4 regions of the Hydrogenophaga defluvii genome follow, and region 1 is predicted to be linked to each of the others. Evidence: predicted binding sites of a transcription regulator. Region 1 holds the regulator's gene; each other region holds the start of a gene.
The links. The regulator sigma-54, encoded in region 1, starts transcription at its own class of promoters, with help from an activator protein. The targets are predictions, from matches to a motif close to TGGCANGNAANCTGCTTT.
Positions count from the first base shown of each region.

Region 1 (5,078 bases):
CGTCCCAGCCGGTCGCCGCGATCATGGCGGCGGCCAGGGTTTCTTTCAGCGGCGCGTCGCCTTTGTCTTCGCGCCAGCCGCGTTTGAACAGCGGCTCGCCCGAGGTGTCGATGTAGACGGAGCACTGGCCTTCGGTCAGGTGGGCAAACACCCGCACGTCGGGCCAGGTGGTGTCGATGCTGGGGCGCTCGCCGGTCTTGTGGCGCAGGCGGTCGCAGACCGCGTCCTTCACCCGCAGGGCGGCAAAGTTCAGGCTCTTGAGCGGGCTGTGCTGCGCGGTGATCTCCACTTTGAGCGTGTGCCGGGGCGTCATCCAGATTTCCCAGGCCACACCGCAGGCGATCTCGTAGATGTCGTCTTCGCTGCGGTAGGGCTCGTAGGCCAGCTCCACCAGCACGCGCTGCGCCAGGCGGCTGTGCAGGTTGAGCAGCATGGCGTCGCGCCAGCTGGCCTTGAGCAACACACCGCCGCGCGAGCGTGACATGTCGCCATCGGCCACGCCCACGATGCGCTTGACCTCAGCGGCCAGAAAGTCTTCCACGCCAGCGGCGCAGGGCAGGAAAAGGGTGAGTTGGTTCATGTGGGCTTTTCGATCCGCCGCCGGGCCGCCCCAAGGCGGAACAGCCCCCTCGGGGGGCGGCGACCCGCGCAGCGGTGGAGCGTGGGGGTCATCGTTTTCTCAAATTGGCGGGTGCGATGCGAAGGGCCTCGCGGTACTTGGCCACCGTGCGGCGTGCGCACTCAATGCCTTGTTCCTTGAGCATTTCCGACAGCTGGTTGTCCGACAGCGGCTTGGCTACATCTTCAGACGCCACAAACTGTTTGATCAGCGCGCGCACGGCGGTGCTCGACGCGTTGCCGCCGGTCTCCGTCCCCAGGCTGGAGCCGAAGAAGTACTTGAGCTCGTAGGTGCCAAAAGGGGTGGCCATGTACTTGGCGGTCGTCACGCGGCTGATGGTGGATTCGTGCAGGCCCAGCTCATCGGCGATCTCGCGCAGCACCAACGGTCGCATGGCCAGCTCGCCGTGCATGAAGAAGTTGCGCTGGCGCTCGACGATGGCGCTGGAGACCCGCAGGATGGTGTCGAAGCGCTGCTGGATGTTCTTGATGAACCAGCGCGCCTCCTGCAGCCGCTGCTGCATGCTGGCCGCGCCTTCGCCCTTGTCGCCGCGCCCTTGTCGCAGCGCGTTGGCGTAGATGTCGTGCACCCGCAGGCGTGGCATCACGTCGGGGTTGAGCTGCACCTTGAAGCCGCGCCCCGCCTTGGTGACGATGACGTCGGGCACCACGGTGTTGCGTTCCACGTTGGCGAAGCGCCGGCCCGGCTTGGGCTCCAACCGGCTGATCAGCGCCAGGCCCTCGCGCACCACGGCCTCGTCCAGGTGGCAGGCGGCGGCCAGGCGTTTGGCGTCGCGCCGCGCCAGCAGGTCCAGCGGCTGCGCGCACATGGCCAGCGCGGCCTGGGCAGCGGGGCTGTTGCGCAGCTCTTCGATTTGCAGCCGCAGGCATTCGGCCAGATCGCGCGCACCCACACCAGCCGGGTCCATGTTCTGCAGCCAGTGCAGCGCCAGGTTCAGGACCTGTTCGGTGGCTTCACGGGCCTCCCAGTCGTCGCCAGCCAGCGCGGCGGCGAGGTCGGTGATGGGCTCGTCCAGGTAGCCGTCGTCGTTGAGCGATTCGATCAGGAAGTACAGCGCTGCGCGCTCCTCTTCATTGAGCCGCAGGCCCAGGGCCTGCTGGTGCAGGTGGGCCTGCAGGCTGATGTGTTCGCTGGCCAGCTCGGCGGCGCTGGCGGTTTCATCGTCGGCGTTGTTGCGGTTGCGCGGCGCGGCCTCGCCGCCCCATTCGCCGTCGTCGGGCGTGAAGGACACGGTGCCATCACCGTCCCAGTCGGGCTCGCTGCTGCCCACCTCTTCGCTGAAGTCGTCGCTTTCGCTGCTGGTGGTCGCCGGGCCGCTGTCCGCGCTCCATTCGCTCACCTGATCGCCGGTGCTGACCGGTGCGTTTTCGGCGTCCACGCCAAACGCCTCGCGCTCGGCCACCTCCTCGCTGCGCTCCAGGAAGGGGTTCTCGTCGAGCATCTGCTCGACCTCCTGCGCCATCTCCAGCGTGGAGAGCTGCAGCAGCCGGATGGACTGCTGCAGTTGTGGGGTCAGCGACAGATGCTGGGAAACACGAAGCGAAAGGCTTTGCTTCATACGGCCGCAGCGCAGGGCCGCCCCAAGCCAGGCCAGCCCCCTGGGGGGGCAGCGACCCGCGAAGCGGTGGAGCGTGGGGGTTTCATGGGCATCACATGCGGAAGTGTTCGCCGAGGTACACCCTTCGCACATCCGCGTTTTCGACGATCTCCGAAGGCGTGCCCCGGGCCAGCACGCGGCCCTCGTTGATGATGTAGGCGTGGTCGCAGATGCCCAGCGTTTCGCGCACGTTGTGGTCGGTGATGAGCACGCCGATGCCACGCGACTTGAGAAAACCGATGATGCGCTGGATCTCGATGACGGCAATCGGGTCGATGCCGGCAAAGGGCTCGTCGAGCAGGATGAAGCGCGGGTTGCTCGCCAGCGCGCGGGCGATTTCGACCCGGCGCCGTTCGCCGCCCGACAAGGCGGGAGCCGGCGACGAGCGCAGGTGCGACACGTGCAGGTCTTCCAGCAGTTGCGTCAGGCGTTCGTCCAGGGCTTGGGCGGTGTAGGGCTTGCCGGTGGCGGGGTCGTCCTGCAGCTCCAGCACGGCACGCACGTTGTCTTCCACGCTGAGCTTGCGAAAAATCGAGGCTTCCTGCGGCAGGTAGCCCAGGCCCAGGCGTGCCCGGCGGTGGATGGGCAGGCGTTCGACGGCCTGGCCGTCGAGCGTGATCTGCCCCGCATCGGCCCGCACCAGGCCCACGATCATGTAGAACGAGGTGGTTTTGCCGGCACCGTTGGGGCCCAGCAGGCCCACCACTTCGCCTTCTTCCACCGCCAGCGACACGTCCTTGACCACCTTGCGGCTGCCATAGGCCTTTTGCAGGCCACTGGCTTCCAGCCGGCGTTTGGGCGCCAGCGGTGCAGATGTGTGCGCGCTCACTGCTTGCCTGGCCCCATGCTGGGGCTGGGTTTGAGCACGGGAGCGGGGCTGTTTGCCGGGGCGGTGGCGCTGGCGTCGGCCTTGGGCACCGGGGTCAGCATGGCGCGAACGCGCCCGCCGGGGTTGTTGGGGGTGGCGGCCGTGGTGGCTGTGCCACCGTCCACCGTGAACACGTCGGCCCCGTTGTCGTAGACGATGGTGTTGCCAGCCGTTTCGTCGTTCAGGTTGCTGCCCCGGTAGCGGCGCAGCACGGCGCGGCCGATGAATTTCACCGTGTCGGCCTGGCTGTTGTATTCGATGCGGTCGGCCACGCCCTCGATGTGTTCATCGACCACATCGCGCTTCTGGCGGAAGAAGGCCTGTTGCTGCGCGTTGCCCAGCACGATGCCGAACTGCTGGCCCTGAGCGCCTTGGCGCACCTCGATTTGTTGGCCCCGGATGAGGATGCTGCCTTTGGTCACCACCACGTTGCCGGTGAACACGCTGGTTTGGCGGCCGTCCTCGTGGCGCAAGGCGTCGGCCTCCACGTTCATGGGCTTGTCGCGGTCGGCCTTCTCGGCCCAGGCTGCCACACCGGCGCACGCGGCCAAGGTCAGCAGCATGGCCTGGCAGAGGTGGGTCAGGGTCGGGAACGGCATGTTGGGTAGGGCATGGAAATTGCATGGCATTGTAAGCCGGTGCTTTCCGGCCTCAGCCGTGGCGCGGGCACAAAAAAGCCCGCCGGAAGAGGGCGGGCCTGGACCAGGGCCTGTGGCTCAGCCCTTGCGCGACTGTGCGATCAGGTGGTCGGCCACCAGCAGCGAGCGCGGCAGCGTCTGCGCCAACGAACCTGAGGTGAAGTATTTGCCGGCGATGCCCAAAGACGGCACACCGTCCACCTGGTAGGCGTCTTGCAACTGGGTGGCACGGCGGGCTTTGCCGGCCACGCCGAAGGCGTTGTAAGCCTCCAGGAACTTGGCGCGGTCCACACCCTGTTTGGCGACCCAATCGGCGATCTGGTCCTGGGTGGCCAGGCGCTGGCGTTCGGTGTGGATGGCGTGGAAGACCTTGCGGTGCATCTCCTCGACCTTGCCCAGGGCCTCCAGCGCGTAATACAGGCGCTGCTGGGGCACAAAACTGTCCTGAAAGGCCACCGGTGCGCGTTTGACCACCACGTGGGCCGGTTGCCGCTTCGCCCAGGCGTCGAACGCGGGTTCGAAGGCGTTGCAATGGGGGCAGCTGTACCAGAAGAACTCGATCACTTCGACCTTGTCGGCCGGCGCATCGACGGGGGCCGGGCGGCTCAGCTTGAGGTAGTCACTGCCCTCCTTGAAGGTGGCCTGGGCCTGCGCGTGGCTGGCGCCCAACAGGCCCGTGGAGGCGGTGCCGGCCATCAGCACGGCCTGGGTGAATTCGCGGCGTTGCATGTTCAACAATCTCCTTGCCAAAACGGCGGTTGCTCCGAGTGGAGCGCGTCACGGCGGCAAAAGTTCAAAAACGTGGCTGCGTGTCGCTGATCCATTGCATGTGCGCCGTACCCGTGGCGCATGAAGCGGCCGAACCGGGAGACACCGCCGGGCCGGCTCTGCCGGACGGCTGGTGTCGCCCCTTGAGGGGGATGCGGCCACACGCAGTGGGCAAGCGACGGGGTGGTCAACAACACTTCAGCGTTGCACGCGCACCAGCGCGGCTTCAATGCCGTTGCCGGCCAGCTTGGCCTGGGTGGCGTCGGCGTCGGCCTTGGCACGGTGGGGGCCGGTGCGCACACGGTAGACGGTTTGACCCGCCTGCTCGCGTTCGGTGACCTTGGCGTCAAATCCCAGCATGGCCAGCTTGGCGCGCTGCGCCTCGGCGTCAGCCGGCGTGCGGAAAGCGCCCGCTTGCACAAAATAAATGAAAGCGTCGGACTCCGTGGCGCCGCTGGCCGGCACTGCCGCCACCGTGCCGCCTGCCGGCGAGTTGCCCTGCGTGCGGCTGCGCGCCAGGTCGCCCAGGGGATCGGACGACGTGGCCGGGGACGTGGCGGCGGGCTT
Region 1 covers NZ_JBHTBZ010000003.1:79,567-84,644, forward strand. Annotated here, with positions in the region: gene ACFQU0_RS00440 (THUMP domain-containing class I SAM-dependent RNA methyltransferase) at 1-580, opposite strand, end outside; gene ACFQU0_RS00445 (RNA polymerase factor sigma-54) at 669-2,198, opposite strand; gene lptB (LPS export ABC transporter ATP-binding protein) at 2,290-3,066, opposite strand; gene lptA (lipopolysaccharide transport periplasmic protein LptA) at 3,063-3,704, opposite strand; gene ACFQU0_RS00460 (thiol:disulfide interchange protein DsbA/DsbL) at 3,822-4,472, opposite strand; gene ACFQU0_RS00465 (SPOR domain-containing protein) at 4,710-5,078, opposite strand, start outside.

Region 2 (5,078 bases), on a different contig from region 1:
GCCTTGGGCGACCATCGATGCCCTTGTTCGCGCGGGACAAGTTAATGCTGCCATCAACTTAGCGGAACGCGAAATACCATCAAAAGCCAGCGAGGCGGAAACGCTGGCCCTCAATGAGTTGTACAGCAAGGCTGGGGATTGGCAATCCGCCACAACACAACTTCAAACACACCTGTCCCAGAACCCGCAGCATGCACACGCGTGGCACAGGCTCGGCAAAGTTCATGCACGCCGAGAACAACATGCAGATGCAATTAGTGCATTTCGGAACGCACTAGGCTGCGGTGGTGACAATGCGAACCTATTGGCCGAGCTAGGCGCTTCACTACATGCCCTCGAGCGCTATCAAGAGGCGTTAACCGCTATACAACGTGCTCACGAGTTGGATGGTACGTCAAAGTATCTAAGTCCCCTTGCTTCAGTTTTGTTGATGTGCTGTCGGTACGAGGAAGCAGTGCAGATTTACGAACGGTTGGGACAAGACGGCATGGTCAAGGTAGGGGCAAATCATGCGCTGTCCTTGGGATATCTCGGTCGGATCGACGAAGCGCTTGCCATACTGGACAAGCTGATCGAAACAACACCTCACAATCCAGCGGTGCGCCTGATGCGCGGCCAATTGTTGCTTCAGCAGCACGATTGGCGACGCGGGTGGGTTGACTATGCGTGGCGAGGCTTCAGTCAAACACATAGTTTTCGCATGCTCCCCTTTCCGCGCTGGAACGGAGAACCCCTCAAAGGAAAGAAAATTGTTGTGCTTGCAGAGCAAGGCTTGGGTGACCAGGTAATGTTCGCGTCTTGCCTACCAGACCTATTGGCACTGCAGCCTGCAAAGCTTGTACTCGAAGCACATGAGCGCGTGGCAAAGACACTGGCGCGCTCCTTTCCCGATATCCCAGTCATTCCCTCTAGACAAAAAAAGGACCTTGCCTGGGTCAACGATTTGGGCACTATGGACTACTTTGCCGCGCTTGGCGACTTACCCAGTCATTTCAGACTCAACAATACAGCTTTTCCAAAACAACCCTACTTAAAGGCTGATCCCGCACGGGTCAATCATTGGCGAAAACGCTTGGCCGAAGCAGGGCAAGGTCCATGGATAGGATTTTCCTGGAAAGGCGGAACTGAACTAACCAGAACGGGCCTGCGTACCATGCAGATTCAAGACTTTGCACACATATCCCGATCAATGCAAGGCACTTGGGTCAGCCTCCAGTATGGCCCTGTCGAGCAAGCACTTAAGGACGCAAAGGCAATTGGTTTCACACCGCATCACTGGGCAGAAGCAATTTCGGACCTCGACGAATTTGCAGCACTGGTGGCCGCGCTAGACGCAGTGGTGACAGTCTGCAACACGACGGTTCACTACGCAGGAAGCATAGGCAAAGCGACCCTAGTGCTGGCACCGCAAGTTCCGGAGTGGCGTTATGGACTAAATGAAACCCACATGCCTTGGTACGCCGACGTTGAAGTGATAAGGCAACGCCGTGCCGGCCGTTGGGATGACGTAGTACATGAAGCCGTACATAGACTTGCGCAAAAATTGGCACCTCTGCACGATCGTACGGGAGTACAGAGCATCAAATGACAAAAATTGTCAATCCACAACCACACGTACATCCATCTCTTCTGAGAAGACGCGTTAAACCACCCGCTTGCAGTCGGCATCAATATTGCTTGGTCACGGGACGCACACCGTCGTGCGCACTAGGAGATTCATCCATGAAACAGATACAGCAAGGTTTTACCCTCATCGAACTCATGATCGTCGTTGCGATCATTGGTATCTTGGCAGCAGTTGCACTTCCCGCATACCAAGATTACACGATTCGTGCCCGGACCTCGGAAGTTCTGCTGGGTGCATCGTCAGCTCGCACAGCCGTCACCGAATCTTGCCAACTTAGAAACGGCTGCACCAGTATCACTGGCATTTCAATCTCCTCGTCGCAATACGTCGCAGACGGCACAGTTGGAGCGGGTGGAACGATTGCCGTTTCTGCAACAGCAGCTCTTGGCACCAATGCGTTTATCGTTACACTTACCCCATCTTGGAACGGTCAAACCGTCAACTGGACTTGCAACGCGTCGATTCCAAAGTACGCTCCCTCTTCGTGCCGTGGTTAATTGAAAACTTCATAACTCACAATCAACAAAGGGCTTCTATTGAAGCCCTTTGTTATTGATTGCACCCAAAATGCTCAAAATCTTTAACTACGCAAAAGAAACCGGTTTTGCCAAATCTGCGGCTGCGGACATTGCCAAAAGATTTCCACCAGAACTGGCAAGCAAGCCCGGCGCACATCAATCTGCATCCAGACTATCACGAATCATCGAAGACGTATGCGAGCAAGCAGTCGAATTCAAAAATAATCACAAGATGGGCTGGTTTAGAAAATCTAAACTCTGCAACACTTTTCGCTGGGAACTTGTAGAGCGTGGATATAAAAAGGAATTTGTCGATTTCGCAACAGAAGCCTTATTGGTATATTTATCTCGAGAAACAAAACGCAATAAAGTTTGACTCAAAATACAAAGATTACAGGAAGACGCATTTTGAGACAAATGCCATCGCCAGCAATTTCAATTTCGCGCAACCACGCACACCATAGAAAAACCGAAGCCATTGAAAAAATTGATTTCAATGGGATATTCGCAGCACAACAAACAACCATCCAAGCAGTTCCGAACACCCCGAAAACTCAGGGAATTCAATCTATCGAGTCCATGAAATTATTCATATGCATGTTGGCATAGTCAAAATCCCCATTGAAAAAACAGCTGGCGAATTTTTTCAAAAAATCACTGTACACTGATCGAACTGAATGATCGGCAATCAAACGGAGGGCTTGCGCCACATATACTTCAACGCTTTCGCACTCCAGCTTCAGACCATTGTCTCGCATAGCCATCCACGCTTGGGCAAGCAAAGGATTTCTTTTCAGCACATCAGGGCAATTTAATTCTTCGGCGAAAAAATTAACCCACGAATGCGCACCTGTAAAGGTCAAAACAGGGATACCGTTAGCCACCCCTTTTGCGGCTGTCATTCCCGACAAGCGTGGCGTATCAAGAAAAATATCGCCTCGCCGCAGCAAAGCATCTGGAACCACCCAGCCCGCAAAAAAAGTACGCTCCAGCACCCCCCTGGCACGAAAGTAATTGTCTATCTCGGGCACTCTAGCACGGCCAGTCCAGACAAAGCAAGCCTCCCGATTTGCATTCAAAATGGACGAAACGGCATCTAAAAATTGTGGGTTTCGGATTTTTTCTTCCCGATTGATCGTAAACAGCACCACCTCAAAGCCATCCAGACTTTCAAGCATCGAAAGAGAAAGCTTGTCAGATGTAAGCTGCAAATCCGTCCCCACCATCAGTGGCGGCGCAGTTCGCCACAATACTTTCCCTCTATAGTGACATGATCGGCGGCTGCTCGTGAAAGCGTAGCAAGGGAAATCAGACGGGAATGCATCAACTTCAAATTTCATTGACAGCCACCCAAGTCGTTGGGAGGGCACTTGTCCACACAAATAGCTAATACCAAGAGGAACAGCAACGATAATACATCGCTCGCTTTGATTCCCCTCCAACTGAAGCGCCACCAGATCGAGCATTGAGTAAAGAGACTTCATCCCCAAACACTCGACAGAAATACCAAAATCCCGCGCCAACTGCTCGTAGCATTTAGCAGGCTTTCTGCCCCCCCCCAGCAAACGAAGTGATGTGGCGCCACCGCCAGTCAAATAGGCACGAATAACATTGCACAACAGCTCGTTGTGCGCAAGGTCTGCACTCAAGTTGTGAACAAAAAAAACCAGCTTTGCAGGCCTCCAATCGCGGCCAACGCTTGACGAGCGGACCGCAGCATTGGCGCGCATTCCAATTGAATGCAGAGCCGAGTGCAAAATACGGAGACTAGCTTCGTAGTGCCCGCGATCCTCAAATACCTTTATTGCCTGAGCGTAAGCCTTTTGCTCTAAGTGCTCGGCCTCCAGAATGCGTCCCGACGCCGAACATTCATTAAGATAAGGAACCACCACAGACTTCAACCATTCCTGCGCCTCAATAGGGGATTCAAAAATTGGAATTATCGGAAAATTCGCAAAATCAGATTTTAATGCCCTCACGGATGAGGACGAAGTCACGGCAGAAGAAGTTTGCACATCAGGATTGCCAATGCGAGACCGCCAAATTTCACGAAAAACTCGTCCCAACATAGAGAATTTCCTACCGTGAATCGAAAAAATCACCAACCGCCTGAATGATCCTACTTTGAAATGGCTCCATTCCGACCCACAACGGAAGGCGAACCAACCTCTCCGCAGCAAGATCTGTAACAGGCAATACTCGGCCCTCATCCCATCCGTTGCAACGAGAATACTCAGAGCTGTGCAAGGGCACGTAGTGGAAAATTGCCTGTACCCCACGCGATTTCATAAACTCTATAAAACCGCTTCGCTCCTCAACATTGCGCAGCAACAAATAATACATGTGCGCATTATGTTGACATTCTGAATGAAAAATTGGCCGCCTAAGCCACCCAATGGACTCAAGCTCCGCAAACGCGGCATGATAATTTAGCCAAAGATCCATGCGGCGCTTAATAATTTCATCACAACCATCAAGCTGAGCAGACAAGAAGGCCGCAACAACTTCGCCAGGCAAAAATGATGAGCCAATATCCACCCAACTGTATTTATCAACTTGTCCGCGCAGAAACGCCGTTCGATTAGTCCCTTTTTCGCGGATAATTTCACTGCGCAAAACTTGATCGGCAGAATTTACCAACAGAGCTCCGCCCTCCCCTGCAATTATATTTTTGGTTTCATGAAATGAAAGAGCACCATAGTCCCCAAGGGCACCTAGTGATCGACCTTGGTAAGTCGAGGTAATGGCCTGAGCAGCATCCTCAATCACCAAAAGTCCGTGCAATGCTGCCAACTCTAAAATTCGACCCATATCACAGCAACCGCCGGCGTAGTGAACTACACAAATAGCCCGAGTGCGAGAACTAATAAGCTGTTCAACAGCCATCGGATCTATATTAAGAGTAAACGGGTCTATATCAGCAAAAACAGGCT
Region 2 covers NZ_JBHTBZ010000039.1:8,691-13,768, forward strand. Annotated here, with positions in the region: gene ACFQU0_RS13410 (tetratricopeptide repeat protein) at 1-1,588, shown strand, start outside; gene ACFQU0_RS13415 (pilin) at 1,723-2,124, shown strand; gene ACFQU0_RS13420 (hypothetical protein) at 2,180-2,521, shown strand; gene ACFQU0_RS13425 (tetratricopeptide repeat protein) at 2,709-4,214, opposite strand; gene rffA (dTDP-4-amino-4,6-dideoxygalactose transaminase) at 4,225-5,078, opposite strand, start outside.
Region 2: the regulator sigma-54 is predicted to act here: its motif matches at 1,663-1,680, upstream of ACFQU0_RS13415 (pilin).

Region 3 (5,078 bases), on a different contig from region 1:
GCCCAGGCGTTCGGCCATTTTGCGCCACAGGCTCGCGAAATGGCCGGTTTCGTACATCAGCACGGCGTCACCCGGACTCAGGACATTGGTGAGTGCGGCTTCCCAGGCGCCGGTGCCCGAGGCTGGGTAGACCACCACCGGGTGGCGTGTCTGGAAGATGCGCTGCAAACCCGCCAGCACCCGGTGGCCCAGCACGCCGAACTCGGGCCCGCGGTGGTCGATGGTGGGGTAGCTCATGGCACGCAGCAAGCGGTCGGGCACGGGGCTGGGGCCGGGAATGCCCAGGACATGGCGGCCGGCGGGGTGGAAGTTCAGTGAGGTCATGTCGTCTCCATTTGGTCTACATAATACAAAATACAATTTGACGATAGCACAAGACCTGAACCACAGCAAGCGACAAACGCACCGAGGTGCATGAGGTTGAACCGAGGCATGTCGCCACTGCATACATAATTCAGCATGCCCAACACCCCGTCCTCCCCCTCCACCACCGTGGTGCGCGACACCTTGCACACCCAGGTCGTCGGCTTGTTGCGGCAACGGCTGATGGACGGCTCGCTGGCGCCAGGCAGCAAGCTCAACGAGCGGGTGCTGTGCGCGGAAATCGGGGTGTCGCGCACGCCGCTGCGCGAGGCCATCAAACAGCTGGCCACCGAGGGTCTGGTGACGCTGGAGGCGGGGCGCGGCGCCTTCGCGGCGGCACCCAGTCGCGACGACATCGAACAGACGTTTGATGTCATTGCGGTGCTGGAGGGATTGGCCGCCGAACGCGCAGCCCAGCGCATGACCGAGGGCGCCCTGGCCGAGTTGCAGGCGCTGCAGTACGACATGCAGGCCGCTTTCGAGCGGCGCGACCTGCAGGCCTACTACGCGGCCAACGCGCGGGTGCACGACCTGATGAGCGAAAGCGCCGGCAACGCCGTGCTGCGCCAGACCTGGCAGCAACTCAACCAGCGCCTGCACGCGCTGCGCTACCGTTCCAACCAGGACGAAACCAAGTGGCGCCGCGCGCTGGCCGAACACGCCGAGATGCTGTTGGCCCTGCGCCAACGCGACGGCGCTGCACTGCGCCGCTTGCTGGAAGAACACCTGCGGCGCAAGCGCGACGCGGTGCTGGAGCAGTTCAGTCCCTGAACACCGCCTCGAGATCGACCTCGCCCGCATTGCTGTCGAGTGACAGACTGCGCTCGATGTGATCGAGGTGCGCCAACATCAGCTTCTCAGCGCGTGCGGCGTCGCGCTTGGCAATGGCCTCAATCACCTCGGAGTGCTCGTCGGCGCGGCAGCTCATGGCCGTGGGCGCGTCGTACAGCAGGATGATCAAACACGTGAGCGACGCCAGTTCGCGCAGGCTGCGCGAGAGCGCGCTGTTGCCCGCCAGCTCGGCCAGCAACACGTGGAACTCGCCCGAGAGCCGCACGACCGCACGGCGATCATCGCGCCGGCGCGCATCCAGCTCCAGCTCCTGATGCTGGCGCAGCCGAGCCACCTTGTCGGGTGTGAGGTGGGTAACCAGGCGCTTGAGAATGGCCGGCTCGATGAGGCGCCGCGCCTCGAACACGTCCATGGCCTGCTGCGGCGTGGGCTTGGCCACAAAGGCGCCGCGCTGCGGGTACAGCTCCACGATCTGCTCGTGCGCCAGGCGGCTGAGCACCTCGCGGACGCGCGCCCGGCTGACGTCAAAAATCTTCGCCAGCCGGTCCTCGCCCAGCTTGGTGCCGGGGTGCAGGCGGTGTTCCAGGATGGCGATGTAGATGCGCTCGTAAATCTCGTCGTTGGCGTTTTCGCGCGCCAGGCGTTCGGCGGATTCGGGTGGGACGGTGCGGGGCATCTGGACCTTGGGGCGAAGCGTGGGGGACGCTGGCAGCAACAGGCCGGCCAGCCGTTTCATTCTATCGACGGGTTCGTGGGCGTCGGCGCCGCAGCAGGCGTCGGCGTGTTCACTGCCAGGCATACAGGCTCCCCCAACCCTGCACGGCGGCGGGCGATGCGCCGGCCGCACGCAACATGCCCCAGACCGTGGTGCTGACCGTGTCCAGCAGCGTCAGGCCCAGCTCGGCCTCCACCGCCGGCGCCAGCTGGGCCGCGTGCAGATTGGTGCAGTAGGTGGCAATGGCCTGCGGCCGGGCCTGGGCCACCTCGCGCATCAGGCCATGCAAGGTGTCGGGCGGCACCAGGGCGAAGTCGTGGTTGACGCAGATGCCCAGGTGGCGCTCTGCCACCACCTCGACGCCGATGTTGCGGTAGTTGTCGACAATTTTCTGCTGCACATCGCCGGTGTAAGGCGTCACCAGCGCGAGCTGCCGGATGTTGCGCAGGGCCAGCAACTCGTTCAAGGCCAGCACCGCCGTGGTTGCGCGGATGCCGGTGCGCTCCTCGATGCGTTCGCACAGCCGCAGGTCGGCGTCAAAACCCAGCCAGCCGGCGGCGGTGCCGCTCCAGCCGATGACGTCCACCTTCGCATCGGCCAGCAGCTCGGCGGCCGCCAGGATTTTGCTGTCATCAAACTGCCCCAGCGCCTGAGGCTGCAGGGAAATCTCGGTCACACGAAAGCGTGAAAAGTGAGCACTGCAGCCGGGCAGACCCGCCACGATGGCCGAGGTCAGCGGCTCCAGCGCGGTGTTGGACGAAGGGGTGAGCACCCCGAGACGCAGAGAGAGGGACATGGGTTCTCCTGAAAAAAAAGCACGGCCGTGACGACCCGGCACCACACACAGCACCGACCGTGCCAATGGATTGGATGATGCCCGAAGCACATATTGTCGACATAAGTGTAAACACTAGTGCCAACATAACAAAAAGCGCAGACCATACGCACCATGCCACATCAGCCCGGTCACACCGTCCGACTTGGCACACAAGTTGCACCACCCTCCGCAGGAAACTTGAAAATGATCGTCGAACATCTTGTCAACAACAATGTCAGCACTTGTTTGGTGCAAATGACGCCAACTGGTGCGGGAGTGCCCCATGTCTGAGCCGCTGGATCTGGTGGTGCGCAACGCCCGCGTGGCCACGGCGAGCGACGTGTTCGACGCCGACATCGGCATCCAGGGCGGTCGCATCGTGAGCCTGGGCCGGGGCCTGCCGGCCGGCCGGCGCGAGATCGACGCCGCCGGCCGGGTGGTCACCCCAGGCGGTGTGGACGCCCACTGCCACCTCGACCAACCCATGGCCCCGCCGGTGCGCATGGCCGACGATTTCGACACCGGCACCCGCAGCGCGGCCTGCGGGGGCACCACCACGGTGATTCCCTTTGCCGCGCAGGAAAAAGGCCAGTCGCTGCGCGCCGCCGTGGACGACTACCACCGCCGCGCCGAAGGCAAGGCCCACGTGGACTACGCCTTCCACCTGATCGTGAGCGACCCCACACCCCAGGTGCTGAACGAAGAGCTGCCGGCCCTGATCGCCGAGGGCTACACCTCGTTCAAGGTCTACATGACCTACGACGACCTGAAGCTGGACGACGGCCAGATCTTGGACGTGCTGGCGGTGGCGCGCCAGCACGGCGCCATGGCCATGATCCACGCCGAAAACGCCGATGCGATCGAGTGGCTGAGCAAACGCCTGGAAGCCGCCGGCCGCACCGCACCGCGTTTCCACGCCCACGCCCGGCCCATGCTGGTGGAGCGCGAGGCCACCCACCGCGCCATTTCGCTGGCGGAGTTGGTGGACGTGCCCATCCTCATCGTGCATGTATCGGGCCGCGAGGCGGTGGAGCAGATTCGCTGGGCGCGCGCGCACGGCCTCAAGGTGTTCGCCGAAACCTGCCCGCAGTACCTGTTCCTGACCGCCGCCGATCTCGGCATCGACGACAGTTACCAGGGTGCGCGTTGCGTTTGCAGCCCGCCGCCACGCGACGCCTCCAACCAGCGCGTGATCTGGGACGGCCTGAACGACGGCCTGTTCACGGTGTTCAGCTCCGACCATGCGCCCTTCAACTACGAAGGCGATGCAGGCAAGAAGCCGGGCGGTGAAGAAGTCACCTTTCGCCACATTCCCAACGGCATCCCCGGCATCGAAACCCGCCTGCCCCTGCTCTACAGCGCCGGCGTGCTGGGCGGCCGGCTGACGCTGGAGCGTTTTGTGGAGCTGACCGCCACCAACCCGGCCAAGGCCTACGGCCTGCACCCGCGCAAGGGCACGATCGCCATCGGCAGCGACGCCGACCTGGTGATCTGGGACGAGCGCGAGTTTGTGCTCAACAACAGCCACCTGCACCACGCCGTGGACCACACGCCCTACGCCGGCCAGACGCTGCGTGCCTGGCCCGCCGTCACCCTGATTGGCGGCGAAGTGGTGTGGGACGGCGCCTTCCACGCGCGCCCCGGGCGTGGCCGTTTCCTCACCTGTGGCGCACCATCGCTGGTGCCCCAACGCCGAGGAAACCCATCATGAAGCTGCTGCTCATCAACCCCAACATCTCCGACAGCGTGTCCGAGCTAATCCGTGCCGAAGCGGTGCGCAGCGCCTCGCCCGGCACCGAGATCGAGGTGCTGACCGCCCCCTTGGGCGTCGCCTACATCGAGACCCGCTTCGAGGCCATGATCGGTGCCTACGCCACCGCCCAGCTGGCCGCCGAACACCACGCGGCCCATGACGCCGTGGTGGTGGCCGCCTTCGGCGACCCAGGCCTGAACGCCCTGCGCGAGGTGCTGCCCTGCCCCGTGACCGGCCTGACCGAAGCTGCCCTGGCCAGTGCCTGTCTGCTGGGCCAGCGGTTTTCCATCGTCGCCATCTCGCAGCGCATCCGCGCCTGGTACCGCGAGACGGTCAGCGCCTACGGGCTGGACAGCCGCCTGGCCAGCATCCGCGGCCTGGACGAACCGCTGGCCGACATCGGAAACGTGCAAGGCAACCAGGGCGAACGCTTGGTGGCGCTGGCCGAACGTTGCGTGGACGAAGACGGTGCCGACGTCATCGTGCTGGCCGGGGCACCGCTGGCCGGGCTGGCGCGTTCGCTGCGTGGGCGCCTGCCGGTGCCGGCGGTGGACGGTGTTTCCAGCGCCGTGCGCCACGCCGAAACGCTGGTGGCCCTGCAGCCGGGCCGCGCCCAACGCGGCAGTTTTGCCCCACCT
Region 3 covers NZ_JBHTBZ010000024.1:66,758-71,835, forward strand. Annotated here, with positions in the region: gene ACFQU0_RS10810 (pyridoxal-phosphate-dependent aminotransferase family protein) at 1-324, opposite strand, end outside; gene ACFQU0_RS10815 (GntR family transcriptional regulator) at 460-1,134, shown strand; gene ACFQU0_RS10820 (GntR family transcriptional regulator) at 1,124-1,831, opposite strand; gene ACFQU0_RS10825 (maleate cis-trans isomerase family protein) at 1,941-2,666, opposite strand; gene hydA (dihydropyrimidinase) at 2,971-4,398, shown strand; gene ACFQU0_RS10835 (aspartate/glutamate racemase family protein) at 4,395-5,078, shown strand, end outside.
Region 3: the regulator sigma-54 is predicted to act here: its motif matches at 2,852-2,869, upstream of hydA (dihydropyrimidinase).

Region 4 (5,078 bases), on a different contig from region 1:
CAGCGCCCGCGCAATGCCCACGCGCTGCTTCATGCCGCCGCTGATTTCGCCGGGGCGTTTCTGCGCCGCCGCCGTCAGGCCGACCAGGGCCAGCGCCGCATCGGTGCGGGCCTTGAGCTGTGCGCGGTTCTCGGTAGCGCCAAACACGCGCTCCACCGCCAGGTGGATGTTCTCGAAGCAGGTCAGCCAGGGCAGCAGCGAGTGGTTCTGGAACACCACCGCGCGCTCGGGGCCAGGGCCGGCTATTTCCTTGTTGGCACACAGCAGCACGCCTTGTGTGGGTTCGGTCAGCCCGGCCAGCAGGTTGAGCAGGGTGGACTTGCCACAGCCCGAGTGGCCGATGAGGGCCACGAACTCGCCCTTGGCCACGGTGAGGTGGATGTCGCGCAGCGCGGGGAACAGGCCCTTCTTGGTCTTGAAGGTCTGCTCGACGTTCTGGATTTCGATGTATTTGGTGGTCATGCCTTCACCTCTTCAAAGGTAAACAGGGACGCGAGTTTGATGAGCGCGAACTCCAGCACCAGGCCGACGGCGCCGATGACGAAGATGGCGACGATGATGTGCTGGACGTTGAGGTTGTTCCACTCGTCCCAGACCCAGAAGCCGATGCCCACGCCGCCGGTCAGCATCTCGGCGGCGACGATCACCAGCCACGCCGTGCCCACGGCCAGGCGCACCCCGGTCAGCATGTAGGGCAACACGGCGGGAAAGAGGATCTTGGTCAGGATCTTCCATTCGCTGAGGTTGAGCACGCGGGCCACGTTCATGTAGTCCTGTGGCACGCGCTGCACGCCCACGGCGGTGTTGATGACCATGGGCCAGATGGAGCAGATGAAAATGGTCCAAATGGCGGCCGGATTGGCGCCCTTGAACACCAGCAGACCGATGGGCAGCCAGGCCAGTGGCGACACCGGGCGCAGCAGGCTGATCAGTGGGTTGAACATGCGCGAGAGGAAGGTGAAGCGCCCGATCATGAAACCCACGGGGATGCCCACCAGTGCGGCCAGGCCGAAGCCCACGGCCACGCGCTGCAGCGACGAGAGCACGTTCCAGCCTATCCCCTGGTCGTTGGGGCCGTTGCGGTAGAAGGGGTCGCTGAACAGCTTGACGGCGGCCTCCCAGGTGGCGGCGGGCGAGGGTATGCTGCTGCCGGTGGACACCGACACCAGGGCCCAGATGCCGACCAGCAGGCCCAAACCAAAGATCGGCGGCAACACGCGCAGCCACAGGCCGCGCCAGTCGAAGGGTGGTCGGCTGGGGGCGGCCACCGTAGCCACCGAGGGGGCCACCTTGGCGGCGGGCCGCTCGGGGGCAGATGGGGCGTTGCTGGGGTTCATGGAACTCGCATCCAGGGGTGAGTGAAATACAGCGCTGACCATGGCGTGCTCCTCAGACTTTGACTTTGAAGCTGTCGGCGTACTTGGCCGGGTCTTTCCCGTCCCAGCTCACGCCGTCGATGAACTTGTGGCTGCGCATCTCGCTCTTGGGCAGGCTGACCTTGGCGGCGCTGGCGGCCTGTTTGTAGATGTCGATGCGGTTGATGGACTTGGCCACGCCCAGGTAGTCGGGGTGGTCCTTCATCAGGCCCCAGCGCTTGTGCTGGGTGAGGAACCACATGCCGTCGCTCAGGTAGGGGAAGTTGGCCGCGCCGTCGTTGAAAAACTTCATGTGGTTGGGGTCGTCCCAGGTCTTGCCCAGGCCGTTCTGGTAGCGGCCCAGGATGCGCTGGTTGATGGCGTCCACGCTGGTGTTCACGTAGGCTCGGTCGGCGATGGTCTCGGCCATCTTGAGCTTGTTCTGCAGACCGGCATCGATCCACTTGCCGGCCTCCAGAATGGCGGCCGTCACAGCGCGTGCGGTGTTGGGGTATTTCTGCACCCATTCCGAGGTGGTGCCCAGCACCTTTTCCGGGTGCTCGGGCCAGATGTCCTGCGTGGTGGTGCCCGTGATGCCGATGCCGTCCATGATGGCGCGGTGGTTCCAGGGCTCGCCCACGCAGAAGCCGTCCATGTTGCCCACGCGCATGTTGGCCACCATCTGCGGTGGCGGCACGGTGATGACTTTGGCGTCCTTCATGGGGTTGATGCCGTGCGCCGCCAACCAGTAGTACAGCCACATGGCATGGGTGCCGGTGGGGAAGGTCTGGGCGAAGGTGTATTCGCGTTTGTCGGTGGCCATCAGTTTGGCCAGGCTGGCACCGTCCACGGCGCCTTTGTCCGCCAGCTTCTTGCTCAGGGTGATGGCCTGGCCGTTCTGGTTCAGGTTCATCAGCACAGCCATGTCCTTCTTGGGGCCGGCCGTGCCCAGGTGCACGCCGTACACCAGGCCGTACAACACGTGGGCCAGGTCCAGCTCGCCGTTGACCAGCTTGTCGCGCACGCCGGGCCAGCTCGCCTCTTTGGTGGGGATGATCTTGACGCCGTACTTCTGGTCGATGCCCAGCACCGAGGCCATGACCACGCTGGCGCAGTCGGTCAGCGGGATGAAGCCGATCTTGACCTCTTTCTTTTCGGGTGCATCCGACCCGGCGGCCCACGCGCCGTGGTGGCCCAGCGTGCTGAACCAGGCGGTGCCGGCGGCGGCGGTCTTGAGGAAGTCGCGGCGGGAGGCTGTGTCGGTGTGTGCGACAGCGGGTGTGACGGGTGTGTCCATGTTCAACTCCTGTAGGCCAACAAAAATGCGGTTCCAGAAAGCACAACGGCGTCCGTCTCGGAGCGCGGGTTGCGCTGCGAATACGGACGCCGTTGTCCTGTGTCTGGCTGACGGTTGGTACCCACCGCCCTTGGTGGGTGCCTCGTCAACTGTTAAGCAGTTTGTGTGCCAGCTGGTTTTGCCCCTTACGCTGGACGGGATGCGGCCGTTTGTGCACCGGCACGGGGCACAAGCACGTTATTTGTGCGTTGCAGCATCCGTGTGCGGGTGCACGGTGCCCGTGGTCAGATCGGCCAGTGCGAGCACAGCTTCGGCCACGTCCACCAGGCGGCGGTTCTGGTTCATTGCAAGCTGGCGCAGCGTCTTGTGGGCCTGGGCCTCGCTCAACTGGCGCTGTGCCATCAGCAGGCCCTTGGCGCGTTCCACCAGCTTGCGTTCGTTCAGGCTGGCGCGGGTGGTGTCCAGCTCGGCCGACATGGCTTGCAGCCTTTGAGCCTGGGCTTGCACCAGCTCCAGCACCGAGTGCTGCAGCTGCGTCCCCAGGGGCAAGCCCGGCGACGGCGAGCCGTCTGGTGTGGCATCAAAAAAGTCCAAGCCGACAGGGAGCACGCTGGTGGGTACCTGATCAAGCGCCTGCAGCTCCTGCCCCAGGTGTTCGCGGCGCTGGTGGCACAAGGCGCGCAGGTCTTTGCTGAGGTGGTCTTCCACCGCTTTCATGGCCTCCATGCGTTCGGTGCAGGTGTCGAACCAGCGTTGGCTCAGCTCCGGGTTGAGTGCGCCGCCCGCGACCGTGGCGCCCAGCATGCGGCGCATGCGTTCCAGCGCGGCTCGGGTGTTGGGATCGTCGCTGCGCTGCCACAGCGCAACGGCCTCGCCCGGTGCGAACTGCGCAAACACCTCCAGCGCACGTTCTTGCGACTCGATCAGATAGGTCAGCCGCTGCTGCCCGGCGTCGTCGGCCTGGCCGCTGGCAAACAGGGCGCTGCCGGTGGCGCGTTCCTGGCCGGCCAGTTCCTTGCTTTGCATGAAGTTGAAAAACCCCACCAGCAGACGCGAAATGGCCGGGTCGCTGGCGGTGTCGGCCGCTTCGAAGATCACCGCCAGCAGGCCAGCGATGAGCCGCGTGTAGGCGGCGGTGGCCTGCGCGGGCAGCCACGCACCGCGCCCCACCTGCTGGCGCAGGGCCGGCAGCGCAGCCAGCCCGTGCAGCACATAGGCGATGCGCGCAAACAGCCGCGCGCCCTGGCGCAACTGCGTGGCCTGGGTGTCCAGCTGGTCGAAGTGCTGGCGCAACGCTTGTTCGGCGTGTGCCGTCTGCGCCACCTGCGCCAAACGCTCGGCACCAAAACGCTGCCCGGCTGAACCCAGGTACAGGTTGCTCATGCCACGCTCGCGCTGCAGCTCGTGCACCAGACGTGCGCTCGCATCCACCAATTCGGCGGTGAGCGTGAGTTGCTGCAACTCGGCGATTTCGCAGCATTTGGCGGCGAGCAGGAAATGGAGTCCGGATTTCATGTCCCCGTGGCGGCAGCAATATCCGTGCCCTCGGGGCTTTTACACTGGGACCATGTTGATCCTCGGAATCGAATCCTCTTGTGATGAAACCGGCGTGGCGCTGGTGGACGCGTCTGCCGCCGCCACGCAGGCCGGTGTGCCGCGCCTGCTGGCGCACGCCTTGCACAGCCAGATCGCCATGCACCAGGCCTATGGTGGCGTGGTGCCCGAGCTGGCCAGCCGCGACCACATCCGCCGTGTGCTGCCGTTGAGCACCGAGGTGTTGAACCGCGCTGGGCGCACGCTGGCTGAGGTGGACCTGGTGGCCTTCACCCGAGGCCCTGGCTTGGCGGGCGCCTTGTTGGTGGGCGCGGGTGTGGCGGTGGCCATGGGGGCCGCGCTGGGCAAGCCGGTGCTGGGCATTCACCACCTGGAAGGGCATTTGCTCTCGCCTTTTTTGAGCGCCGATCCGCCCGAGTTTCCGTTTGTGGCCTTGCTGGTGTCAGGCGGTCACACGCAGCTCATGCGGGTGGATGGCGTGGGCCGCTATGAACTGCTGGGCGAGACCATCGATGACGCGGCCGGCGAGGCTTTCGACAAATCGGCCAAGCTGCTGGGCCTGGGCTACCCCGGCGGGCCGGCGCTGTCGCGCCTGGCCGGGCAGGGCGACGCGACGGCGCACAAGCTGCCGCGCCCGCTGCTGCACAGTGGCGATCTGGATTTTTCGTTTGCTGGCCTGAAGACGGCGGTGCTGACCACCGTGAAGAAACAACTGGCCCAGCACGACGTGGGCACGGTGGCGCAACTGCCGCCCCACGTGGTGGCCGATGTGGCCGCGTCCACCCAGGCCGCCATCGTCGAGGTGCTGGTCAAAAAGTCGCTGGCGGCGGTGGCGCAGTCGGGCCTGAAGCGCCTCGTGGTGGCGGGCGGGG
Region 4 covers NZ_JBHTBZ010000089.1:102,102-107,179, forward strand. Annotated here, with positions in the region: gene ACFQU0_RS21465 (ABC transporter ATP-binding protein) at 1-462, opposite strand, end outside; gene ntrB (nitrate ABC transporter permease) at 459-1,379, opposite strand; gene ACFQU0_RS21475 (CmpA/NrtA family ABC transporter substrate-binding protein) at 1,390-2,652, opposite strand; gene ACFQU0_RS21480 (nitrate- and nitrite sensing domain-containing protein) at 2,890-4,167, opposite strand; gene tsaD (tRNA (adenosine(37)-N6)-threonylcarbamoyltransferase complex transferase subunit TsaD) at 4,220-5,078, shown strand, end outside.
Region 4: the regulator sigma-54 is predicted to act here: its motif matches at 2,806-2,823, upstream of ACFQU0_RS21475 (CmpA/NrtA family ABC transporter substrate-binding protein).